3 regions of the Erwinia papayae genome follow, and region 3 is predicted to be linked to each of the others. Evidence: predicted binding sites of a transcription regulator. Region 3 holds the regulator's gene; each other region holds the start of a gene.
The links. The regulator LexA, encoded in region 3, represses DNA repair genes until DNA is damaged. The targets are predictions, from matches to a motif close to TNCTGTATGTACATACAGNA.

Region 1: a site for LexA is predicted at 1,848-1,867, ahead of dinB (DNA polymerase IV). Genes of this name have one in related genera too.
Region 2: a site for LexA is predicted at 2,351-2,370, ahead of umuD (translesion error-prone DNA polymerase V autoproteolytic subunit). Genes of this name have one in related genera too.

What each region holds. Positions count from the first base shown of each region.
Region 1 is NZ_JBZCHT010000013.1:2,067,456-2,073,591, reverse strand. Features, by position in the region: gene pepD (beta-Ala-His dipeptidase) at 1-730, shown strand, start outside; gene dinB (DNA polymerase IV) at 778-1,833, opposite strand; gene dpaA (peptidoglycan meso-diaminopimelic acid protein amidase) at 2,074-2,817, shown strand; gene AC3RPL_RS25845 (class II glutamine amidotransferase) at 2,788-3,555, opposite strand; gene lpcA (D-sedoheptulose 7-phosphate isomerase) at 3,585-4,163, opposite strand; gene fadE (acyl-CoA dehydrogenase FadE) at 4,376-6,136, shown strand, end outside.
Region 2 is NZ_JBZCHT010000009.1:1,133,180-1,139,315, forward strand. Features, by position in the region: gene AC3RPL_RS10175 (HlyD family secretion protein) at 1-156, opposite strand, end outside; gene AC3RPL_RS10180 (hypothetical protein) at 559-717, opposite strand; gene AC3RPL_RS10185 (plasmid partitioning/stability family protein) at 802-1,197, opposite strand; gene parM (plasmid segregation protein ParM domain-containing protein) at 1,201-2,178, opposite strand; gene umuD (translesion error-prone DNA polymerase V autoproteolytic subunit) at 2,381-2,809, shown strand; partial or broken gene AC3RPL_RS10200 (Y-family DNA polymerase) at 2,813-3,040, shown strand; gene AC3RPL_RS10205 (KTSC domain-containing protein) at 3,513-3,737, shown strand; gene AC3RPL_RS10210 (DUF2913 family protein) at 3,812-3,970, shown strand; gene AC3RPL_RS10215 (hypothetical protein) at 4,080-4,274, shown strand; gene AC3RPL_RS10220 (hypothetical protein) at 5,536-5,781, shown strand.
Region 3 is NZ_JBZCHT010000013.1:22,123-28,258, forward strand. Features, by position in the region: gene dinF (MATE family efflux transporter DinF) at 1-1,284, opposite strand, end outside; gene lexA (transcriptional repressor LexA) at 1,377-1,985, opposite strand; gene AC3RPL_RS16275 (diacylglycerol kinase) at 2,093-2,461, opposite strand; gene plsB (glycerol-3-phosphate 1-O-acyltransferase PlsB) at 2,590-5,013, shown strand; gene ubiA (4-hydroxybenzoate octaprenyltransferase) at 5,148-6,014, opposite strand; gene ubiC (chorismate lyase) at 6,034-6,136, opposite strand, start outside.

The sequences.
Region 1 (6,136 bases), 2.0 Mb from region 3:
CCTGCGCCTGATCGACTTCACCGGCGGCACATTGCGCAACGCGATTCCTCGCGAGGCCTTTGCCACTCTGGCCGTGGCGGCAACCCGGGTTGATGACCTGAAAAGCCTCGCGCTCAGCTACCTCACCACCCTGCAAAACGAGCTGGGGTTAAAAGAGAAGAACATCAGCGTGGTGGTGGAGAACGTCGCCGCAGCACAACAGGCGCTGACCAGCAGCCGCCGCGATACCTTTATCGCACTCCTGAACAGCACGCCTGACGGTGTTATCCGTAACTCTGACGTTATGAAAGGCGTGGTGGAGACCTCACTGAACGTCGGCGTGGTGGCGATGAGTGAAAACGAGGCAAAAATCAACTGTCTGGTTCGCTCACTGATCGACAGCGGTAAGGATTACGTGGTGGAGATGCTCACCGCGCTGGGCGACCTGGCTGGCGCACAAACCGTGGCGAAAGGCAGCTACCCTGGCTGGCAGCCCGATGCGAACTCTCCGGTGATGGCCGTGGTGGCAGAAACCTACAAAAAGCTGTTCAACAAAGCGCCCAATATTCAGGTCATTCATGCAGGCTTGGAGTGTGGGTTGTTTAAAAAACCCTATCCGGAGATGGATATGGTGTCGATTGGCCCGACCATCACCGGTCCGCACTCGCCGGATGAGCAGGTTCATATCGGTAGCGTGGGGCTGTACTGGCAATTGCTGACCGCCCTGCTGAAAGCCATTCCCGCGAAATAACCTCACCCTGCGTTTAAGCATTCGGGGCCGTCAGTATGGCGGCCCTTCTACAATCCCAGTAACAGCTGACGTTCCAGCTGTGGGTCCACCAGCATCACATGCAGCCCGACCAGCCTGACTCCCCGGCCCGCCCGACGTTCATCCCAGCTTTGCTTCGCCACCGCGATAAAATCCTCTTTGTTCAGCACCGGCCACAGATGCTCCTGAGTGGTTTGCTGAAAATCATCAAACTTCAGCTTTACCCCCTGGCGTGCTATCAGCCGGTCAGGCCTGATTTTCGTCAGACGACGCTCCAGCTCCTCATAGAGGAAATCAATGATTGTCAGGCACTGCTCCCACTGATGAATATCTTCTGAGAGCGTACGCTCCACGCCCAGCGACTTACGCAACCGGTCAGTCACCACTTCACGTTGATCAATGCCGTGACATCGCTCCCACAATATGCGGCCAAACTTGCCAAATCGCTTTAACAACAGCGCGAGATCGCCGTTCTGCACATCGCCACAGGTCAGCAGCCCCAGCTCTTCCAGCTTTTTTGCCGTCACTTTGCCCACGCCGGGAATTTTTGCCAGCGGCAGCGTGAGTAGCATCCCTGGCATCTCTGCGGGAGTGATCACAAACTGCCCGTTGGGCTTGTTAAGATCTGAGGCGATTTTGGCGAGAAATTTTACCGGCGCGATACCGGCCGAGGCCGTCAGATTGAGTTCACGAGAAATCGTCTGCCGAATTTCCTGCGCAATAAGGGTGGCCGAACCGTGGCAGTGAGGGCTGTCAGTGACATCCAGATAGGCTTCATCCATCGAGAGCGGCTCGATCAGCGCGGTGTAGCGGGAAAAAATTTCACGGATATGGCTGCTGGCTTCTTTATAGGCATCGAAGCGCCCGGCTATCACTTTCAGATGCGGACAGAGTTTCAACGCCATCGCAGTGGACATCGCGCTGTGTACGCCAAACTTGCGTGCCGGATAATTAGCGGTGCTGATCACCCCGCGTTTCAGATGACTGCCGCCGATAGCAATGGGAATATCGCGCAGACTGGGGTCGTCACGCATTTCCACTGCGGCAAAAAAGCAGTCCATATCAACGTGAATAATCTTACGCATATACCCTCCGCAATAACTGTATAAGTATACAGTTAAAATGCGTTATAGCAACCATCGCTTTGCCCGGCAAAGCGCAGCGGCTGAGGGCTGAGCCGAGTTTTCTTTCTTTTTTTCCGCTCTGCTCTCTTGCTAAAAAAACAGACAGTGCTAATGTGGCGCTGCGCTAACGGAATATTCCGAAACTGTACGCTGTAACGTCTGCGGACGTCGTATCCACCCCCTACGATCAAGGGAACCAGAATGGGCAAAATCGCACTGCTGTTTGCGATGTTTTTTCTGCCAACCGTTGTATTTGCCAGTGCCCCCGTCGCACAGGTCACTCCGCTGGCACCGGTAAGCAAAGAGTTAAAGAAGCAACTTCTCGGCACTCCTGTTTACATTCAGATATTTAAGGAAGAGCGCCTGCTTGAGCTCTACGGCAAAATTGGCAGCGAATATCGCCTGCTCGACAGTTACCGTATCTGTAATTTTTCAGGTGGACTGGGGCCAAAACGCCGTCAGGGTGATTTTAAAAGCCCGGAAGGGTTTTACAGCGTGGGCCTTTCGCAACTGAAACCCGACAGTCGCTTCTATCGCGCCATCAACGTCGGCTTCCCCAACGAATATGACCGTCAGCAGGGATATGAAGGGAAATACCTGATGATCCACGGCAGCTGCGTGTCGATTGGCTGTTACGCCATGACCGACAGCAATATTGACGATATTTATCATTATGTGGAAGCGGCGCTGCGTAACGGCCAGCCTCGGGTGGAGGTAAGCATCTATCCGTTCCGTATGACTGACAGTAATCTGCAACGCCATCGTTATTCGGTGTACTACAGCTTCTGGCAACAGCTGCAACCGGGCTATGCCGAATTCGTGCAGAATCACCAGCCACCTGCCGTCAGCGTTAACGCGGGCCGCTATGTGCTGAACAGCGCGCTGCTTAACAGCAAAATGAACAGCGGTAACGGCTCAGCGCTGGCGCTCTCCGAGACAAAATAACGCCCAGTCACCTGGCTCAATTTTGTGCCAGGTTTCATTGCCGGTCAGCGGCTGGGTGGCTATCACTGTGACCACATCGTCTGGTGTGGTCTGTTTCTGAAAATCAATCTCCACATCCTGATCCAGCAGCGTTGCTTTACCAAACGGTGCCCGTCGGGTTATCCAGAACAGGTTGGTGGAACAGAACGCCATCAGATAACGACCATCTGACAGCAGCATATTGAACACGCCCTTTTTTCGCAGTTCCGTCGCCAGTTGCGCAATATAGCGAAAGACAGCAGGCCAGTTGCCCGGCGTGCGTGGGTAGCGAGACGTCAGCTGATGCAACAGCCAGCAAAAGGCCTTTTCGCTGTCCGTTTCGCCAACCGGACGAAACGGACCGGTATCCAGCGAACGGTAGCCGGTCAGCTGGCCGTTATGGGCATAGGTCCAGTGACGTCCCCACAGCTCGCGGGTAAAAGGATGGGTGTTTTCCAGCGACACTTCGCCCCGGTTTGCCTGGCGTATATGCGCCACGACCGAGCAGGATTTAATCGGATACTCCTGCACCAGTCGGGCAATGGGCGAATTAAAACTGGGCTGAGGATCTTTGAATGTGCGACAGCCTTTTCCTTCGTAAAAAGTAATCCCCCAACCGTCTTTATGCGGACCGGTTCCCCCACCCCGCTGAACCAGCCCGGTAAAGCTGAAACAGATGTCGGTTGGGACATTCGCGCTCATCCCGAGCAGTTCACACATACAATGACCTCGTCAAAGGGTAAGACAAATCAGGCCGCCATCTCTTTTTCAATCAGCAGGATCAGGATATGAATAACCTTGATGTGAATTTCCTGAATACGGTCAGCATAACCGAAATGCGGCACTCGAATTTCCACATCGGCCATGCCGTCCATTTTGCCGCCGTCTTTACCGGTGAGTGTGATCACCTTCATTCCCTGAGCGCGGGCTGCTTCAATGGCTTTGATCACGTTCGCGGAGTTGCCGGAGGTGGAAATACCTAACAAAACATCGCCCGACTTTCCCACCGCTTCCAGATAACGTGAGAAGACATAGTCATAGCCAAAGTCGTTGCTGACGCAGGAGAGGTGACTGACATCAGAAATAGCAATGCCGGGATAGCCCGGACGGTTATCGCGATAGCGCCCGGTCAGTTCCTCAGCAAAATGCATGGCATCACAATGTGATCCCCCATTGCCACAGGAGAGCACTTTTCCTCCGGCTTTGAATGAATCAGCCAGCAATACGGCAGCACGCTGAATCGCGTGGATATTCGCGTCATTACTGAGGAATTTATTCAGTGTGTCAGCCGCCTCGTTAAGTTCGGCGCGAATGATGTCCTGATACATAGGGGAATCCTTTTAGGTGAGCCAGGCGTCAGTTTACCCGGTTGCAGACCAGGCGCAAAGCGCCTTTCCCGGCGCTGGCAGGCGTCAGCTCGCATGGTCAGCAGATTGTGATCGATGTTGTAAATATCATGTGAACATATTGCTAACAGAATACATCTCATCTAAACCTGTAGCTAACAGGTCAGACCTCTTACCCCTTAACGGAGATGTTTATGATGGTTCTCAGTTGCGTGGCGACAATCCTGCTGATTGGCGCACTCTTTTATCACCGCGTTAATCTGCTGCTGAGCAGCCTGACAGTGCTGGTGTGGTGCGCGGCAATGGCCGTCGCTCAGCTGTGGACGCCGTGGTTGATTATCCCACTGGCTATCATTCTGTTGCCTTTTAATCTGCTGCCCATGCGAAGAGCGATGTTCTCAAAGCCGGTATTGCACACCTTCAAAAAAGTCATGCCGCCGATGTCCCGCACCGAGAAAGAAGCTATCGAGGCCGGAACCACCTGGTGGGAGGGCGATCTGTTTCGCGGCCGACCAGACTGGCAAAAACTGCACAACTATCCGCAGCCCCGCCTCAGCGCAGAGGAACAGGCTTTTCTGGATGGCCCGGTGAACGAAGCCTGCCGTATGGCGAGTGATTTTCAGATAACCCACGAGCTGGCCGATCTGCCACCAGAGCTATGGGCACATCTGAAAGCACATCGCTTCTTTGCCATGATTATTAAGAAAGAATACGGCGGACTGGCGTTTTCCGCTTACGCGCAGGCCCTTGTGCTGCAAAAGCTGGCGGGCGTGTCGGGTATTCTGGCGATCACCGTCGGGGTGCCCAACTCTCTTGGTCCCGGTGAGCTGCTGCAACATTACGGCACGGAGCAACAGAAAGACCACTATCTGCCGCGCCTGGCCCATGGTCAGGAGATCCCCTGTTTTGCGCTGACCAGCCCGGAAGCCGGTTCCGATGCAGGCGCTATCCCGGATACCGGCATCGTCTGCATGGGCGACTGGCAGGGTCAGCAGGTGCTGGGGATGCGTCTGACCTGGAACAAACGCTACATTACCCTGGCCCCCATCGCCACCGTGCTGGGCCTGGCATTTAAACTCTACGATCCTGAGCATCTGCTGGGCGAAACTGAAGACCTCGGCATTACCTGTGCCCTGATCCCTGCCCGTACGCCAGGAGTGGAGATTGGCAAACGTCACTTTCCGCTTAATGTCCCGTTCCAGAACGGCCCAACCCGTGGCAAAGACATTTTTGTGCCGGTTGACTACATTATCGGCGGGCCAAATATGGCCGGCCAGGGCTGGAGAATGCTGGTGGAATGCCTTTCTGTCGGGCGCGGTATCACCCTGCCCTCCAACTCTACCGGTAGCCTGAAAAGCATCGCGCTGGCAACGGGAGCTTATGCACACATTCGCCGCCAGTTCCGTCTGCCGGTCGGCAAGATGGAAGGCATTGAAGAGCCACTGGCGCGCATCGCTGGCAATGCTTACGTGATGGATGCTGCCGCCTCGCTCATCACCTACGGCATTGTGCAGGGCGAAAAGCCTGCGGTGCTGTCAGCGATTGTAAAATACCACTGCACACATCGTGGCCAGCGGGCCATCGTCGATGCGATGGATATTGCCGGCGGCAAAGGCATCATGCTCGGCAACAGTAACTTTCTGGCAAGGGCGTATCAGGGTGCCCCGATTGCCATCACCGTGGAAGGGGCCAACATTCTGACCCGCAGCATGATTATCTTCGGCCAGGGGGCGATTCGCTGTCATCCTTATGTACTGGCGGAGATGGAAAGCGCACAGAACAATGACGTCATTGCCTTTGACCGGGCGCTGTTCAGTCACGTCGGTCATGTCGGCAGCAACGGGATGCGCAGCCTGTGGCTGGGACTGACCGGTGGCCGAACCAGCACCTCGCCAACCCGCGACGCCACCCGCCGTTACTACCAGCATCTTAATCGCCTGAGCGCCAGTCTGGCG
Region 2 (6,136 bases), on a different contig from region 3:
GCGCGTGTAGGTTCCGGATATCAGCAGGCTGAGCAGACACAGAAAGAATACACCCGTGAATATGATAACAATGACGGGGGAAAGGGGGGGAATGAGCACGGCTTTCCCGGTCCATCGCCGTTTCCGGTGCTCCACCGCTTCCTCTCTGAACAGCATCCTTAATGACTCCTGATGAACATGGATAATGTCATCCCGTACGGCCGCATCAGAAAGGTTAATCACTGGAGAGCATAATGATATGAAAGACACATACCGAATCGGGGAATAAGACTATGACATATCTGACAATAACATGCGGGTTAGGTAACCAGAAAATACCGTCAGTTCCGGAAATATTCCATTTTATTGATGAGTAGAAAAGGACTGAGGGAGAATTTCGGCCTACCTGGTGGGTTAAAACGGCCCATTATCATAAAGGAATTAAATCCCCGGACATCTGACGCTCGCCGCAGTGGCGGCTGAGGCGTACCGCAGCAACGCGAGGAACGAACAGTCACAGCGAGGAAGCGTAGTATCACCACAACCGCAAAAAAAACCGGTCACGCCTGATCTTCATATTCACTCACCCTTACCTTTTGCATCGGTTTTTTCCCCATGTGCCAGTATGACACCACAGGCAAGCATAACTGACCACATCAGTTGCAGCAGAATCTTCAGGAGTAACGGTGGATTGTCTGTAAACAGCAGGGGAACGATGAGCAGGCTACTCCCCAACATGAGATATTCACCAATGTTTTTGCGAGAGGATGGCGACAGATGTTCCGCTCCGGTGACTTTAGAAAAACCAGCTCCGGAGCTGCCTCACTTATTTTCTCCACCAAACATCCTGTGCATATTTTTCCGCACAATCGAAGTCTCTTCCTGAGCGGGCGCAGGTGTGGAATTAACGGTGACAACGCGATGCTCCGCCATGAGCGCTGTCACCACATCCCTGATGTCCGCTTCATCGGGCTTCCAGCCGGTCGTCTGACGTATAAGACTCACCAGCTGGCCCGCCGTCATCGTCCCGTCAAAGAGGTTGGCCAGCAGCACCGGCAGGCGCCGGTCTATCTGATGCAGGGCACAACCGGCCAGCACTGCCGTACGAAGAAAATCCCCGCGCGTGCGCTGAGAAACGGACTCAATCACCTCAAGTCCGAGCGCATCCGTCTCCTCATCAGGATGCATGTACAGCGTGAATTTTCTTCTTTCCGTCACGGATCATTCCTCTTTTTCGAACAGGGCGATTTCACGGGCCAGCGCCAGCTGCGGCTCAGCTATGACAATAATGCGTTCTGACGCCAGATTCCATGCTTTACGCACCGCAGGTTCAATCAGCGCGGCACCGCCGCCCACAAGAAAGACGCGGTTGACGTTACGCCAGCGCGCCAGGTCGGTGACCACACGTGCACCGAGGCTCACGATTTCAGATTCGATGGCATCAACTACCGCACTGACCTGACTGGCCTCATTGATAACCTGGTCCAGAAATGCTGCATCGTGACGCTGCCTGACCACCGCATCTGCCACAAACGGGCTGGTTTCGCTGCCGGCATTGCGCAGGGCCGCCTGCGCCGCGCGCGTCACCATCGATACACCCATTCCCGGATTGCCGTAGATGGCGCTGACGTCTTCAAACTGGCCGACCAGCACGCCAGCGTCCAGGGTGGTGCCACCGAGGTCAATAACCAGCGAGGTTTCCAGCGGGCCGACCTGTAGCCTTGAGAGTTCACTGAACACCGCCGGCAACGACTCCGGCATCACCCTGACGTCGGTAATCCCGAAGGTTTTTCCCCGGTTCAGCGCGATGGGTCGCAGCAGGTTCTGCTTTTTACGGTTGATGTTTTCCTGGTTTTTCTGACAGTTTGCGTCGTAATACTCGCTGACAGGAAGCGTAACGGTCAGACTTACCCTTTGCGGTTCTAAGCCCGAGTTTAGTAACGCGTGATGAACGGCCAGAAGGTTTAAATCCCCGTACTGATATTCCACGTTTGTCGTAGTTACTGCATCCCTGCTGACGTTATCTGCTGTGTACCTGATGCCTCCGACCTGATAGTTGAAGGCTTTGCTGCCACTCAGCCCTTCAACTTTCCAGCCCGTGCGAAACGAGTTGGGTGAGACCAGCGTCCGCAGTTCCTCGCCGTCATACCATGCCAGTTTAACGCTGGTAGACCCGTCGTCACAGGTTATATGTTTCATTTTGCACCTTAGTAGTTACTCAATAAGAGTATACACCCTACTAAAATTCTTAAAAAGAGTCAATTAATATACTCAAAATGAGTATATTAAGTTTAAGGAAAATTTTTCATTGATCATTAGTTTACGCAAATTGCGTATCTTTAATTTTCTGGATTTTTTTGAGATGACAATATACTGTATATAAATACAGTATCGAGGTGATATTTTGAAAATCGTTCCAGTTTCTCCCGCTCCGGATGCACCGCAGTTGCGCATCCCCCTGTTTGCCGAGCCCTGCGCCGCCGGTTTTCCCAGTCCGGCGCAGGATTATATTGAGGCAGTGCTTGACCTGAATGAACTGTGTATCCGCCACCGCAGCGCGACCTATTTTGTGCGCGCTTCAGGAAACAGCATGCTGGATGCAGGCATTCGGGATGGCGACCTGCTGGTCGTGGACAAATCAGAGAAGCCCGTCCATGGCGATATCGTTATTGCCGCCGTTGACGGAGAGTTCACGGTAAAGGTGCTGCATTTAAGGCCGGCACTGGCGCTGTTACCGATGAATCCGTCTTTTCCCACTCTCTATCCGGAACCCGACGCGCTGGAGATTTTTGGCGTGGTGACCTGGTTCCTTCACGCCACGCGGGGGTGATCGATGTTTGCTCTCGTTGACGTCAACAGCTTCTACGCATCGTGTGAAAAGATATTCCGTCCTGATTTAAAAAATGAGCCCGTTATCGTTCTTTCGAATAACGATGGCTGTGTGATAGCCAGAAGCCCGGAGAGCAAAATTTTGGGTATAAAAATGGGCCAGCCTTGGTTCCAGATAAAAACCCAACATTTCCTGCGGCGCATACATGCTTTTTCCAGTAATTATTCGTTGTAGTAAGTTATGTGGAATGCAACATTCGCTGAGTAACTTTGAACAGCACAACTGCTGGCAGAGGTGAACGCAATGCTGATCCCACCTGATGAGCGTGTCCTGTTGCTGGCAGAGCGCTGGCTGAAGCTCTTATCCTACCAGGGACGGGTGCAGGACACACTGACCGCCTGCCGCAGTGCCCCACCATTATTTTGTGTTCTGCAGCCAGCGGCAGCTATGTACACCTGGCTGCATTCATCAGTCCGTAATTAACGGGCATGTATTTTCCGGCTATCAGCAGACTCTGTCCTGGCCTCTGTAACCGGTCCTGCCTGACTCATGGTCCCCGGTTCCGGCATCTCCTTCCCGGACTAAAGCACCCTCAGGTGGGGGGGGCTGGCTACGCAGCCCCCGGCGTGATCCCCCGTTTTTTCAGTGCCGGACGTTTCTGCTACAGTAGACCTCCGGCATTACCGGCATAAGGGACGGTCCCATGAAGCGACACGACATGAATACCACGTTGTTCAGCAGCGCCGGATTTGATCCGACGTCCGGCGTGCTGGAACTGGAATACCGCAACGGCAGCTGCCGCCGCTGGCTGGCCGTACCCGCACGGGTGTATCAGGGGTTCTGCGCCGCCGCTGACCCCGATGCATTTTTTCGCGGCAGCATAGACGGGCGCTACCTGTCGGTGCGTGGTCAGTGCGGCCCGCAGTAAAGCAGGGTAAGGAAGAGAATGAGTCAGGATAATAACCCGGTGGGGCACCTGGCTTGGTGCGGCAGGACCGCCAGGTGAGCACGCCTGCTCAGGAGACGCTGTTTCTGACGCGGTGGCTCGCTGTCGCTGAAAAACAGCGGCGCTTTAGTAAAGAGCTGGCGCCGGACATCCGGTGGCTGCTCCGTGAGGGGCGCGAAAAGGGCGTACACGCTGACCTGCCCGGTAAGCTGTAATACCTCTGGCTTACGGGCAGCGACGCGTTGATGGCACAGAACGACCTGTCCCGCCTGCAGCATGCCCTTCAGGCGCTGCAGATGGCCGGCTGGGTTTACAGGCTGCCTGATGAAGGTCAGTGGCAGGGCCGGCTTTCAGGCGGCCGCCCTCCCCGTCCGTATCACCGGCGACCTGAATGCCCTGGACTCCCTGCTGCAGCGGTCCGGCTGGCGGCGGGAACCGGACGGCAGTGACCCGCTGCTTTATTATCTTATCGCGCAGAGCAGAGAGTGTGAGAACACCACAGGCAGGCTGACTCCGTAAGCCTTTCCTGCTGCTCCCTCACGGCTGCGCTTATCATCTGCGCGCGGGCCGGTCATCATCTTGCAGATACAGATTCCTGTCACATAGCCGCCCGGGCGTGCCGCTCAGGGGATCCACCGCATAATGAAAACAGCACATCTGGCACGATAACCTGACGGATCATTATTTATAACCGGTACTGATGTGTCGCTGTCAGTAAAGTACCTTCATAAACCCTTCGGCGTGGATTCTTCGCCGGACCTGATTGCCTGATGTTTTGAACCGTCTGTATCCAGGTACATCTTTAGTGCTTATCCGGCCCCCCTTCCCGTATGCGGGTTCAGGAACAGGCCGGTTAACCCTGCCCGCACTCTGTATAAATGTGGAACTGTTTTAAACCGTAAGTACCCTTCCGCGGCCTGTTCTGGGGTAAATTTTTAAGGGCCAAATAAAAGTATAAAGCAGGGTGTTCTTTGGCAGTTAATACAGCAGCCGGGAATTGTGCGCATAAAATCAGGCAGATAGCCGGAATTTATCAGTGCGGCGGAAATCTGAAGGATGCAAAGCGCAGTGTCGACCTCGCCCTCCGTGAGCTTGGGTACCTGAACCGGAAACAGCCGGAGTTGCAAATCATCAGCTGGGAACAGCTGCGTTTATCGCTGGCTTTATACCTTAACTGCTGCAGTGATATACGCTGGTTAACCGTCATCAAATACGCCAGAGCAAAAGCAGGTTCACGCCGGGCTGCCGCAGTTCACAACCTGAAAAAAAATCAGCCCGTTACAACCGTAAGCGCCAGTTAAGACCGTATAACGCAGCCATGTTCCCGCATCCACACCCGTTCAGGCGACAGGTGCCTATCAGCGAAAAGAGGATTGCCGCACGTTCTCCACCTTTGTCTGAACCGGCAGGCAGCCAGTTCTTCCGTCCCTGGACGACGGGCAGGGCGTCATTAAACCGCAGGCTGAATGCAGTGATCCCAGGCCTTCTGGTGTAAGGCGTATTTTGTCCCTGGCAGAAAGCACGGGCAGAAACGGAAGGCGGTGTGAACGTGACGCTTAGATAACCGCAGGGATTTCAGTGAGTCAGTATGCCGGCAGCGGACCAGTGAATACCGGAGAGTTGTGCAGTTATGCGTATTTTCCTGCACTGCCAGCGCATGTAATTTACTCAATGGCAATACGCATGAACTATAATCACCAATAAGGCCTGGGTTATACTGGGTCATAACGGGTGTTTTTTCACTGATATATCAGCAGGCAACAATCACGCTCAGGGAAATATGATGGATGACGCAGATTTAGCACATGAAGTTCAGGAGGCACTGATTGCTTCGGCCCTGTCAGCCCGGAAACCCGGTCTGAAGAGTCCGGATGGCAGGTGTATCTGGTGCAGGGATGAAGCGGCCGTGGCGGGTACGGCTTTCTGTTCTGCTGAGTGCGGAGAAGACTACGTCAGAAACGAGCATCAGATGAAACAACGTTATATCCCGTCTAAATACCTGCCGGATAATGCCGGTAATAAATGATTCAGGATCGCGCTACCCGACGTTCTTTTCGTAATTTTATTCCCCTTTTTCAGCTTGCCCGAAACCTTCACCGTCAGCACATCTCCCCCGGCGCGTTCTGAATTTTCGGGACAGTCGGATTATGGGCGTGAAGGTGCCTGCAGCACGTTGATGTTATCCGGCTGGACCGGTTCCGGCCTGATGGGGAGGCTGCCTGCGCACTCAGCGCAACGGTGTCAGACGCTGGTGTCAGGTCTTCTGCTCTACCCGCCACGGGGGAAGCCTTCAGGCGTCCGGCATCTTTCCTTTAACCGGACACGTCTGACCTGGCGGGGAGCACGCATGTAATGACCGGATCGCCGGAGGGGGAGTATAT
Region 3 (6,136 bases):
CCAGATTAGCCATAACGTCAGACCACGTAAAAGCAGGAAAACCGTTACCGCCAGCCACAGACCATGATTTCCCAGCAGCGGTACACTAAACAGCGTCAGACCGAAGCCAGCCGCTGCCACCACCATACCGTTACGCATCTCTCTGGCTCGTGTTGCCCCAATAAACATGCCATCAAGCAGATAGCACCAGACACCGCAAACAGGCATTAATATTTGCCAGAACAGGTAAGCATCTGCCTGCTGCCGCAATTCAGCAATTGAAGTCAGTAAAGCCACAATATGCGGGCCGGCAATGGCATATATCAGCGAAAAAAATAGCGCCACCAGTCCTGCCTGACGGCAGGCTGCATGCCATACACGCAGCAGATCCTTGCCGTCGCGGGCACCATATGCCTCACCCGAACAGGCCTCGACGGCGTAAGCAAATCCGTCCAGTGCATAGGCGGTAAAGGTCAGGAACATCAGCAGTACGGCGTTGACCGCCACCACCTCACTACCGAGGCGTGCCCCAAGAATGGTCATTGACAGAAAACACAGTTGAAGCATCAGCGAGCGCAGCATAATGTCACGATTCAGCCGCAGTAGCCGTGACAGATCGCCCTGCCATGCTGTCAGTAACATAGCCAGTGTGATGCCACGTAACCGGATCACCCGCCCTGCCATGTATAACCCGATTATCAGTGAGCAGTATTCAGCAATCACGGTTGCCATAGCAGCCCCCTGCACCCCCCACTTCAGGCCGATAACCAGCCACACATCCAGTACGATATTGACCAGGTTTCCCACCACCAGCAGGATAACCGGAGCACGGGCATACTGTACGCCCAGCAGCCAGCCCAACAGCACCAGGTTGGCGAGGGTGGCAGGGGCGCTCAGCCAGCGAATATTCAGGAACTGCACGGCCTGATGCAATACCGCAGGGTCGCCACCGATAACCGTCAGGGCAAGATGATTAAGCGGTGATTTGAACAGGATCAGGATGGTTCCGGCCATCAGCGCGATAAGTAGCGGCTGAATCAGCGCACGAGCCAGCACAGTTTTATCTCTCGCGCCAAACGCCTGAGCTGTCAGTCCGGTGGTACTCATCCGCAGAAAAAGAAACAACATAAACAGAAAGCTGGTAATGGTGGTGCCGACGGCCACACCGCCAAGATAGCTGGAATTATCAAGGTGGCCTGTCACAGCGGTATCAACCAGACCCAGCAGCGGCACGCTGACATTGGAAAGGATCATCGGCAATGCCAGCCGCCAGAGGTGCTTATCAGAGGAGCTGAATAATCGCATCATCGCCCACTGCGTAACGGATTCACCATTCAGCCCTCACTCCAGACGGAACGGTGACCAGTCAAGCTGCATGATTATTGTTGCGCGAGGCATTACAACCAGTTGCCGTTACGGATGACGCCCACTGCCAGACCTTCGATGGACAGGCTTTGCTTATTAAGATCGACAACAATCGGTTGGAATTCGTTATTTTCCGGCAAAAGATGGACCACGTTGCCCTGTTTTTTCAGACGCTTGACGGTAACTTCATCGTCAATCCGTGCCACCACAACCTGGCCGTTACGCACATCCTGCGTTTTATGTACCGCCAGCAGATCGCCATCCATAATACCGATATCTTTCATCGACATACCGCTGACACGCAGGAGAAAATCCGCCCCCGGTTTAAACAGGCCAGGATCAACCTGATAGTGCCCTTCAATATGCTGTTCGGCTAACAGCGGCTCACCGGCGGCCACACGGCCTATCAGTGGCAGACCTTCTTCTTCTTCCATCATCAAACGGATTCCCCGTGAGGCTCCGGAGACAATTTCAATCACGCCTTTACGCGCCAGAGCCTTGAGGTGTTCTTCCGCCGCATTGGGGGAGCGGAAACCAAGCCGGGTGGCAATTTCTGCCCGCGTGGGTGGCATGCCGGTCTGGTTAATGTGATCACGTATCAGGTCATAAACCTGTTGCTGCCTTGCCGTTAATGCTTTCATCCCGCCCCCTGGTTGTTTATACAGTCGACTGTGATTATATACAGGTATTTGCGCGTTGGAAACCAAAATTCAGGCAAAAAACAGTCATTTGTCAGATTATGCGAGCGCTAACGAAAATAGCTGACTAACAAGGTGACCCAGACGAAAATCGCCAGCATGATAGCCAGCAACACTGCGGCGGAGCCCATATCCTTGGCCCGGCCAGATAGCAGATGGAAGTTGCTGCCCGTCCGATCCACCACGGCTTCAATCGCGCTGTTGATCATCTCAACGATCATCACCAGCACGACAGAGCCTATCAGTAAAACACGCGTGACGGCGTCGACGTTCAGCCAGCAGGCAACGATAACCGCCACGACAGCCACTACGGCCTCCTGACGAAAAGCAGCCTCGTTCTGCCATGCGGCGCGAAGACCTTTCCATGAGTAGCCTGCTGCTTTTATGATGCGGGTCAATCCGCTGACACGGTTTGCCATAGGGGTAAAACCTTTATGTGATAATGACGTCATTAACTGGAGATAGCACATTTTGTAACACCAAAGATCTCAATGGCGCTTTCTGGTATGCTTGCGGCGTTTTGCTAACAAGAGGCTTCATATTGTCTATGTCAGGTTGGCGTAAGTTTTATTATAACATACTGAATTTACCGGTTAAATTTCTGGTAAAGAGTAAAGCAATCCCTGCTGAGCCGATTGCTGAACTGGGGCTGGACACCTCACGTCCTATTATGTATGTGCTGCCATACGATTCAAAGGCCGATCTACTGGCCCTGCGCGAGCAGTGCCGCAAGCAGGAACTCCCCGACCCGCTGGAACCTCTGGAAATCGATGGTACGGTACTGCCACGCCACGTATTTATTCATGATGGTCCCCGCGTATTCCCCTACTTTGTACCAAATCTTGAATCGGTGAAGCTGTTTCACGATTATCTGGATTTACACCGCAGTAACCCGCGTCTTGACGTGCAAATGGTGCCTGTTTCGGTGATGTTTGGCCGGGCGCCGGGCCGTGAAGTCCAGGGTGAAGAACAGCCCCATTTGCGGGTGCTGAACGGCATTCAGAAATTTTTTGCCGTACTCTGGCTGGGCCGGGACAGCTTTGTGCGTTTTTCTCCCATTGTCTCTTTGCGCCGGATGGCCACGGAGCACGGCACCGACAAAACTATTGCCCAGAAGCTGGCAAGAGTCGCGAGTATGCACTTCGCCCGCCAGCGACTGGCCGCCATCGGGCCTCGTCTGCCCGTACGTCAGGATTTATTCAACAAGCTGTTGCAGTCCAAAGCGATTGCTAAAGCAATAGAAGATGAAGCGCGCAGTAAAAAAATCTCCCGCGAGAAAGCACAGCAAAATGCCGTCGAACTGATGGAAGAGATCGCGGCCGATTTTTCTTATGAAGCTATCCGCCTGACCGACCGTGTGATGGGCTGGCTGTGGAGCAAGCTCTATCAGGGCATTAACGTCAACGGCGGTGAACGCGTGCTTCAGCTGGCGCAGGACGGACATGAAATCGTCTACGTCCCCTGCCACCGCAGCCACATGGATTATCTGCTGCTCTCCTACGTGCTCTATCATCAGGGACTGGTGCCGCCGCACATTGCCGCCGGGATCAACCTTAACTTCTGGCCCGCCGGGCCCATTTTCCGCCGCCTTGGTGCTTTCTTTATTCGCCGCACCTTCAAGGGTAATAAGCTCTATTCCACCGTATTTCGCGAATATCTCGGCGAACTGTTTACCCGTGGCTATTCCGTTGAATACTTCGTTGAAGGCGGGCGCTCCCGCACTGGCCGCCTGTTGGATCCAAAAACCGGCACGCTGTCGATGACTATCCAGGCCATGCTTCGTGGGGGTAATCGTCCTATTACCCTGGTGCCGATTTATATTGGTTATGAGCATGTGATGGAGGTGGGAACCTACGCCAAAGAGCTGCGTGGTGCGACCAAGGAGAAAGAAGGCTTTGTGCAGATGGTGCACGGCTTGCGTAAGTTGCGCAATCTCGGCCAGGGCTATGTCAACTTCGGTGAACCTCTGCCGCTGGTAAGTTATCTGAACAAGCATGTTCCGGAATGGCGTGAGGCCATTGACCCGCTGGAGTCACAACGTCCGGCGTGGCTGACGCCAGCGGTAAACGATATCGCTCAGCGGGTGATGGTGCGGATCAACAATGCCGGGGCAGCCAACGCCATGAACCTGTGTGTAACGGCACTGCTCTCTTCACGTCAGCGCTCACTGACCCGCGAGCAGATGATCGATCAATTAAGCTGCTATACCCAGCTGATGCGCAATGTGCCTTATTCGCCAGATGCAACGGTGCCAGAGATGACGCCAGAGAAGCTGCTGGATCATGCTCTGGGGATGAATAAGTTCGAAATTGAGCAGGATAACATTGGTGAAATCATTGTATTGCCACGCGAGCAGGCGGTACTGATGACCTACTACCGTAACAATATTCACCATATGCTGGTGATGCCTTCGGTCATCGCCGTGATCCTGATGCAACATCGCGAGATAACCCGTGCCGAACTGCTCCGTCAGGTCAGCGTCATTTATCCGATGCTGAAAACTGAGCTGTTCCTGCGTTGGGAAAAAGAAGCGCTGCCATCCTTACTGGATGCGCTGGTCAGTGAGATGGCCCGACAGAATCTGCTGAATGCCGATGAACATACCCTGCGTCTGAGCACCTTGCGTTTCCATACGTTGCAACTCCTCGCCGCCGGAGTGCGGGAGACGCTGCAACGCTACGCTATTACCTTTTCAATCCTCAGCGCTAATCCATCCATTAATCGTGGCACGCTGGAAAAAGAGAGCCGCACTATGGCTCAGCGTTTATCGGTGCTGCACGGGATTAATGCGCCTGAATTCTTCGACAAAGCGGTGTTTTCCACGCTGGTACTGACGCTGCGTGATGAGGGTTATATCAGTGATACCGGTGATGCGTTGGTTGAACAGACGCAAAAGGTTTACCAGATGCTGGCAGATTTGATTACTCAGGAAGTCAGAATGACCATTGAGAGTGCGGTGGCACACGAATAGGCGTTGAGCGCAGGCTGAGCGCGCAGTGCCTCAGCCCGGCCAGTACATCAAGCTGAGGCTCGCACGCCAGGGACGGCACCATCGACGGACAATTCTTTTTCATCCGACGTTAACCCTCCCTTAACCGTGGCTACTCACAGCCAGCCTGCAACAGGCCCTGTACTCAGTGCAATGCCAACAAACAGCACCAGTCCGACGTAATTATTATTGAGAAAAGCCTGGAAACAGGCATCCCGATCCCGACCGACGATCAGCCTTTGTTGGTGAATAAACAAGGTGCCAGCCAGCAAAACTGACCAGTAAAACGCCCCACCCAGCTGCATCATCCAGCCCGTCAGCGCCATCAGCATCAGTGTGGCAAATTGCAGTAAGCCAATAATCAGCTTGTCAAAACGACCAAATAAAATGGCGGTGGATTTTACGCCAATACGTAAATCATCATCACGGTCCACCATCGCATACTGAGTGTCATACGCCACCGTCCAGCAGATATTGGCGAAGAATAACAGCCAGCAGGCAAGTGGCACAGACTCACTCACCGCCGCCCAGCCCATTGGAATAGCCCAGCCGAACGCCGCGCCCAGCACCACCTGTGGCAGGTGGGTGTAACGCTTCATAAAAGGATACATCCAGGCCAGAGCCAGACCACCAAACGATAACCAGATGGTCATCGCATTCATGGTCAACACCAGACAGAATGAAATCAGTACCAGCCCGGCAAATAACCAGCGGGCCTCTCTGGAGGTGACGGCACCGCTGGGCAGCGGGCGTGAGCGGGTGCGTTTAACATGACCATCAATTTTACGGTCGGCAAAATCATTCACCACGCAACCAGCGGCACGCATAAAAAAAACGCCCAGCACAAAGACCAGCAGTATGTTTAGCGGCGGGATTTTCCCCCCTGCCAGCCACAGCGCCCACAGTGTCGGCCACAGCAGCAGCAGCGAGCCGATAGGCTTATCGATACGCATCAGACGGCTGTATGCCTGAAATTTATTTATTGGCAGACTTCTTTCCACGCTACAGGCTCCCTTCCGCCAGCTCCGGCCAGTACAACGGCGCAGGCGGTAAAAACAGTTCGGTCAGTAATAAAGGCTTGCCGGAAAGACGTAAACGCGAACGA